2 regions of the Exiguobacterium sp. UBA6282 genome follow, and region 1 is predicted to be linked to the other one. Evidence: a T-box and tRNA genes for the amino acid it is inferred to sense, from the RefSeq annotation. Region 1 holds a T-box; the other holds one or more tRNA genes.

Region 1 (3,491 bases):
TTTCCGAGGGATTTCGACATCTTGCGTCCTTCCGAATCACGAATCAATCCGTGGATCAAGACGTCTTGGAATGGACGTTGTCCCGTGAATTCATACGATTGGAAGATCATCCGTGATACCCAGAACGCGATGATGTCATACCCTGTAACCAGTGTCGATGTCGGGAAGTATTTCTGATAATCCGCGGCGTCCGTATTCGGCCAACCCATTGTTGAGAACGGCCAAAGGGCTGAAGAGAACCATGTATCGAGAACATCGTTGTCTTGCTCCCAGTTCTCGAGGTCTGCTGGTGCTTCCTTGCCAACGTATACTTCGCCTGTTTCTTTATGGTACCAAGCCGGAATGCGATGTCCCCACCATAGTTGACGGCTGACACACCAGTCACGGATATTTTCCATCCAGCGTACATATGTGTTTTCAAAGCGTTGTGGAACGAAGTTGACCTTGTCTGGTCCTTGTTGTTCCTCGAGTGCTTTTTGCGCGAGTGGTTCCATTTTGACGAACCATTGTAATGAGAGATACGGCTCGACGATTGCATCTGAACGTTCCGAGTGACCAACAGAGTGCAAGTGTGGTTCGATCTTGATTAGAACACCTTCTGCTTTTAAATCTTCAACGATTTGTTTCCGGCATTCGAAACGATCCATGCCTTCGTATTTACCTGCATTCTCGTTCATCGTTCCATCTTCATTCATGACGAGGACACGTGGTAATTCGTGGCGGTTACCGACTTCGAAGTCGTTCGGGTCGTGTGCAGGTGTAATCTTCACGACACCTGTACCGAACTCCATGTCGACATATTCATCCGCAACAATCGGAATCTCGCGACCAACAATTGGTAACGTGATCGTTTTTCCGACGAGGTGAGCGTAACGCTCATCCTTCGGGTTCACGGCAATCGCTGTATCACCAAGCATCGTCTCAGGACGTGTCGTCGCTAGTTCAACATGACCTGAACCGTCCGTCAGTGGATAGCTGAGGTGGTAAAACGCCCCTTCGATATCCTTGTAGATGACTTCGATATCCGAGATCGCTGTTTTCGTCGCTGGGTCCCAGTTAACGATGTATTCGCCACGATAGATCAAGCCTTTTTCGTAAAGTTTAACGAAGACTTCTTGAACTGCTTCCGACAACCCTTCGTCGAGCGTGAAGCGTTCACGCGAGTAATCGAGTCCAAGACCGAGTTTTGCCCATTGTGCACGGATCGTTGACGCATACTCTTCTTTCCATGCCCAAGATTGCTCGAGGAATTTCTCACGACCCATTTCAAGACGTGATTTCCCTTCTGCTCGCAGTTTTTGTTCGACTTTTGCTTGCGTCGCAATACCAGCATGGTCCATTCCCGGTAGATACAGGACGTCGAACCCTTGCATCCGTTTCATCCGCGTCAGCATATCTTGTAATGTTGTGTCCCAAGCGTGACCAAGGTGTAATTTACCTGTGACGTTCGGTGGTGGAATGACGATCGTGTACGGCTCTTTCTCCGGATCTTGATCAGCTTTAAAGTACTCTCCCTTTAACCAAAAGTCGTGCCATTTTTCTTCCGTTGCCTGCGGATCATATTTCGTTGGCATTGATAATTCCTGCATCCTGATCGCTCCCTTTTTGTCCATAATAAAAACGGCTTCTCTCGTCCTATGCTAAGGACGAAAGAAAGCCGTTGCTTTTTTCCGCGGTACCACCTTAGTTCATCCAACATCGGATGCCCTCGAGCCACGTAACGTGTGGAGGACGGATATCGCTCGTAAGACTCACGATACCAGCTCGTGGGGTGACCTTCCTCCTGTTCGTCCGTCACATCTTTCAGCCAAGGATGTGTTCTCTACGCCGGTACGAATACAGGATTACTCTTCCCGTCATCGCTGTTGCCATTTTCTTCTTTATTCATTTTAGCCGAGAGTTCAAGCAATCGTCAAGAACTGCTTAACGATCGAACTCAACTTGGAGTTCCTTGAACGTCAATTCGACGGCTTCAATCGTCTGTTCGATATCTTCGTCCGTATGGGCAATCGAGAGGAAGAGACCTTCGAATTGTGATGGTGGTAAGAAGACACCACGCGCCGCCATCTTTTGATAATACGAACGGAACATCTCAAGGTTCGATGTTTTCGCTTTTTCGAAGTTCGTGACACGTTCATCCGTGAAGAAGACACCAAACATCGCACCCGCACGGTTCGTCGTCAGCGGAATGTTATATTTCGCCGCAGCATTCAGGTAGCCTTCAGACAGACGGCTCGCTTTCCGGTCGAACTCTTCATAGTGCTCGGGTTTCAATTGCGTCAGTGTCGCTAGACCCGCTGCCATCGCAAGTGGGTTCCCGGATAACGTACCTGCTTGATAAATTGGACCTTGTGGTGCGATCTGTTCCATGATGTCACGACGTCCGCCATAAGCACCGACTGGCATTCCGCCGCCGATGACTTTACCGAGACACGTGATATCCGGCGTGACACCGAAGTGTCCTTGCGCACAGTGGAATCCGACACGGAAACCGGTCATGACTTCGTCAAAAATCAATAACGCACCGTTTTCTGATGTGATTTCCCGTAAGCCTTCAAGGAATCCTGGTTCTGGTGGCACGAAGCCCATGTTCCCAGCAGCCGGTTCGACGATGACACCAGCGATATCGTCGCCGTGTTTTTCAAACGCGATCCGGACAGCATCCAAATCGTTGTAAGGAACCGTCAGTGTCATGCTCGCAATTTGCGCTGGAACGCCTGGTGAATCCGGTAGTCCAAGTGTCGCGACACCTGAACCTGCTTTAATCAAGAGTGAGTCCCCATGACCGTGGTAACAGCCTTCGAACTTCAAGATTTTTGTCCGACCTGTATAGCCGCGTGCGAGACGAAGGGCAGCCATCGTCGCTTCTGTACCCGAATTGACCATCCGGACGACTTCGACCGACGGTACACGACTGATGACGACTTCCGCCATCGCTGATTCGATTTCTGTTGGTGTCCCGTAACTCCAGCCACGCGTCGCTTGTTCTTGAATCGCTGATGTGACGATTGGATCGGCATGACCGAGAATCATCGGTCCCCATGACAGGACGTAATCGATATACTCTTTTCCGTCGATATCATAGAGCTTTGATCCTTTCGCATGATCTGCGAAAATTGGTGTCATCCCGACTGATTTATAAGCACGGACTGGGCTGTTGACACCACCCGGCATGAGCGGGAGTGCCCGCTCGAACGCTTCTTTTGATTTTGAGTTCTGGTTAATTAAGCTCATTTCGACCCCTCCAGGTAACGACAAATGTCTTTTGCGAAATAGGTGATAATTAAATCAGCTCCTGCTCGTTTAAAGCCAAGCATCGTCTCAAGGACGATTCGTTCTTCGTCGATCCAGCCGTTCAGGGCTGCAGCTTTGACCATCGCATACTCACCCGATACGTTATACGCAACGATTGGTAGATCAATCCGCTCGCGCACATCACGAATGATGTCCATGAACGCAAGCGCAGGTTTGACGATCATGAAGTCAGCTCC
Region 2 (3,491 bases), on a different contig from region 1:
ACCGGATTCGGATTTTCGAACACGCCGGAAGATGTTCTCGATAACGACGATACTATCATCAACGACACGACCGACCGCAACGGCCATCCCGCCAAGTGTCATGATGTTCAGAGAAATATCTTGCCAGTTCAAGAAGATAGCAGCAATGAGTAACGATAAAGGAATCGAGACGATGGCAATAATCGTTGCGCGAATATTTCGTAAGAACAAGAGTACAGCGAGAGAGGCAAAGAGGGCACCAAGTAATCCTTCTTTGACGAGTGTCGCGACGGATTCCTCGATATCCTTCGCTGAATCGATCCCAATCGTATAGTCGACTTGATCGTCATATTTATTAAGGATCTTCGTGACTTCATCTGCGATTTCGACCGTATTGGCATCTTGTTTTTTCGTGATTGCCATCGATAAGGAATCTTTTAAATCGTAACGTGTTTTTTCGCTTTGTTGCGAGACTGCTTCTATTTTTGCAATATCTTCTAGACGAATCGGTTCTGCAGGTTCAGACGCCTGATCTGTAGCTGCTCCACCTGTTGTACTTGGTGGTCCTTGTGTTGCACCTTGTGGTGGACCGCCAGCAGATGAACCACCTGTTTGATCGCTACTAGCTGAACTAGTCGCACCTGCAACGGGTGTCAATTGTAGATTTTTTAGTTTATCTAGATTTTCTAGTTTTTCCTCAACGCGAATCGGTATTTGTGAATCGTTTTCTGATAGCTGACCAGATGGGAACGAGACATACTTTCCGTTGATTTGTTCCTTGATACTTGAGAGCGAGAGTCCTGCTTCTGTTGCTTTCTGATTATCGACGGTGATTTGAACGAGATCATCTTTGTAGCCACCAACGGAAACGCTATTGATTCCTGGAATCTTATTAAGTTCAGGTTCGATATCGTCCTTGAGGATTTTTTCGATGTCTTTACCATCCTTACTAAAGAAAGAGATATTATAGATTGGGAACGATCCAAAGGACAGACGATTTAATTTCGTTGTTGCTTCCTCTGGTAGATTCGCATCTTGGATTGCAGCATCAATCTGTTGTTCGACTTTATCCATATCAGTATCGAACGGGAATTCGATGTTTAAGATACCGATGCTTTCATAAGAAGAGCTTGTCAGCTTAGTAGCTCCTTCGATTCCTTTCAAAGCAGTTTCAAGCTTCGAGACGACTTGTTTATCGACATCGTCGGGTGAAGCACCAGGATATACTGCTTCAACAGAGATTTGAGGAAATTCGATTTCTGGGAACTGATCGACTTTTAATTTCGAGAAAGAATAGACGCCTCCTAAAACTAAAAGAATGGCGATGATGAAAACAGCCACCGAATTCTTTAAACTGAATCGGGTTAAAAAGTTCATATGAACACTCCTTTCGTTTATATGTGCTTATTTACATAGTAGAGGACACTCATAGAACCCGCAACTTTAAAACTGTTTTATTCAAAAAGATCTTTTTGAAAAAAGATAATTTTTTTTGTTAAAAAGGCTTTACACCTTTCGATATGCTGCTATAATAAAAATATACCCAGTAACAACACAGCATGATTCTGTAGCTCAGCTGGGAGAGCGCTACCTTGACAGGGTAGAGGTCGCTGGTTCGAGCCCAGTCAGAATCATACCGAAATCGTTCCTTTTCGAAGGAACGATTTTTTTTGCATTAAAAAAACTATTCCCGAAATCAATCAGGAATAGTTGGAAGGTAGAGATATTATTTTATTGGATTTCGAGATGAAGATCGCCACGCTTCGTCCAGCCTGCGACAGTCGTCAATCGATAGAAGACGAGTGTCAAGACGCCAGGTAAAACGACACCAGTCAAGAAGAAGATAAGGAACGCCTGAGGACCTTGGTTGACGAAGATATTGAGTGGCGCAATCATCGAATTTAAACCGAGTCCAGCGAGTTCATATGGTACTTTCAAAGAGAGAAGAAGCGTCGCTACAGGAGCTGAAATCATCGCTGCGAGAAACGGTGCAACGACAAGACGTGGATTTTTAACGATATTCGGGAATTGTACTTTAGGTGTGACAAAGAATGAAGCAATCAAACCACCGGGATCCGTCTGACGATATGCCATCAATGTGAAGCCAACGAATTGAGCGGAACAGCCAATGAGTGCAGCGGCACTTGCTACAGGATCAAGCTGCAAAGCGATAGCGAGTGCAGCGGACGAAGCGGGAGACATCAATAAGACACTAAAGATGAGTGCAATGACAAGAGATGTAGCAATAGGAGACGATTCGACTGAAGCGGTGATCATAGCGCTGAATTTTGTAAGGAGTGGTGTCGTTACGGCAGCAGCACCGATACCAGTGATACCACCGGCAAGCACAGCACTCATCGGGATGACCATCATGTCAAATTTCGTTTTTCCAGTCATGCGTTTTCCGACATATACAGCGACCGCAGCTGCGAGTAATGCACTGATTGGCTGACCGGGGGCAAGAACGAGTCCAGAAGCAGTCGATTGAAGCGCAGCACCACCAATCGTCGCTGCGATCATCGCGCTGAACAGGACAAGTGTGTTTCCTCCGAGCTGAAAGGCGATACCGGCACCGAGTGCAGGAGCAAGCAGTACTTTTGCGACGCCGCCAATCGTCAGTAGCATTTGGATATGTAAAAAATTGCCGAGCGTCTCAATCAGGAGTCCGACACCGAGTGTTACAAGAACGGCATTCGCCATTCCAGCTGATACTTTTACCATTCGATCCATCGCATATTCTTTCAACGTTGTCATCCTCTCTCTATCTATCTCTATTTTTTGCCATGAAAAAAGCCTATCCATTTTTGGGATAGGCGCCACTCATTCTGTGCGGGCGCCTCATTCGATGCATCGAAAGGAGGGCCCAAAAATCATTTCCGTTTCATCATCGGAAAAGTTTTCAGTCCCTCATGCATAGAATAATCAGTCGTCCGGCTTGGTTAAATGGCTGTTGCGTCGGAATCATTCAATCGTGCCCCTCTCTGTGAATTTTTCTAAGCCTAACATGCTTCTGATCAATAATCAATATTTTCTGACAATTTATTTTTTCTCTAAATCTAATAGGAATTCACGCTATCATCGGGAAATCCTAATGTACTAACAATGGAGGCGTTTACATGAAAGTAATGATTTTTACAGATATTCACGGGAATGCTTCAGCATTGCGTGCCGTGTTGTCCTATCTCGATCAGTCTTCAGACATCGATGCTATATATTGCCTCGGTGATCTCGTCGGTATCGGACCTGAACATAATGAGGTCATCAATTTGTTAAGGCAGCGATCTGATATTCAGACGATTTCAGGAAACCATGATGAATGCGTCCTTGCTTTGATTCATGGGGATGTCTATCCCGCTAGTTACCAACATGCGAAAGAGCATCATCAATGGATTGCAGATTCATTGACGCAGGAGAATCAGAGTTATTTGGAGCGTTTACCGCGTGAATTGAATGTCACCCATCAGGAACAAACGATGTATCTGACACATTATGCCTATGCCGATCAGACGAAG

What was found. A T-box is a leader RNA that pairs with one kind of tRNA and senses whether it is charged. The one in region 1 lies ahead of B2751_RS00540 (valine--tRNA ligase), so its partner is inferred to be a tRNA-Val.
Region 2: it has a tRNA-Val gene. The T-box ahead of B2751_RS00540 (valine--tRNA ligase) is inferred to sense a tRNA for this amino acid. The anticodon was not compared.

The regions. Positions count from the first base shown of each region.
Region 1 is NZ_DJUM01000004.1:24,976-28,466, reverse strand. Features, by position in the region: gene B2751_RS00540 (valine--tRNA ligase) at 1-1,589, opposite strand, end outside; T-box leader at 1,640-1,869, opposite strand; gene hemL (glutamate-1-semialdehyde 2,1-aminomutase) at 1,924-3,234, opposite strand; gene hemB (porphobilinogen synthase) at 3,231-3,491, opposite strand, start outside.
Region 2 is NZ_DJUM01000054.1:8,461-11,951, forward strand. Features, by position in the region: gene B2751_RS13870 (efflux RND transporter permease subunit) at 1-1,356, opposite strand, end outside; tRNA gene B2751_RS13875 (tRNA-Val) at 1,541-1,613, shown strand; gene B2751_RS13880 (PTS transporter subunit IIC) at 1,711-2,733, opposite strand; gene B2751_RS13885 (metallophosphoesterase family protein) at 3,096-3,491, shown strand, end outside.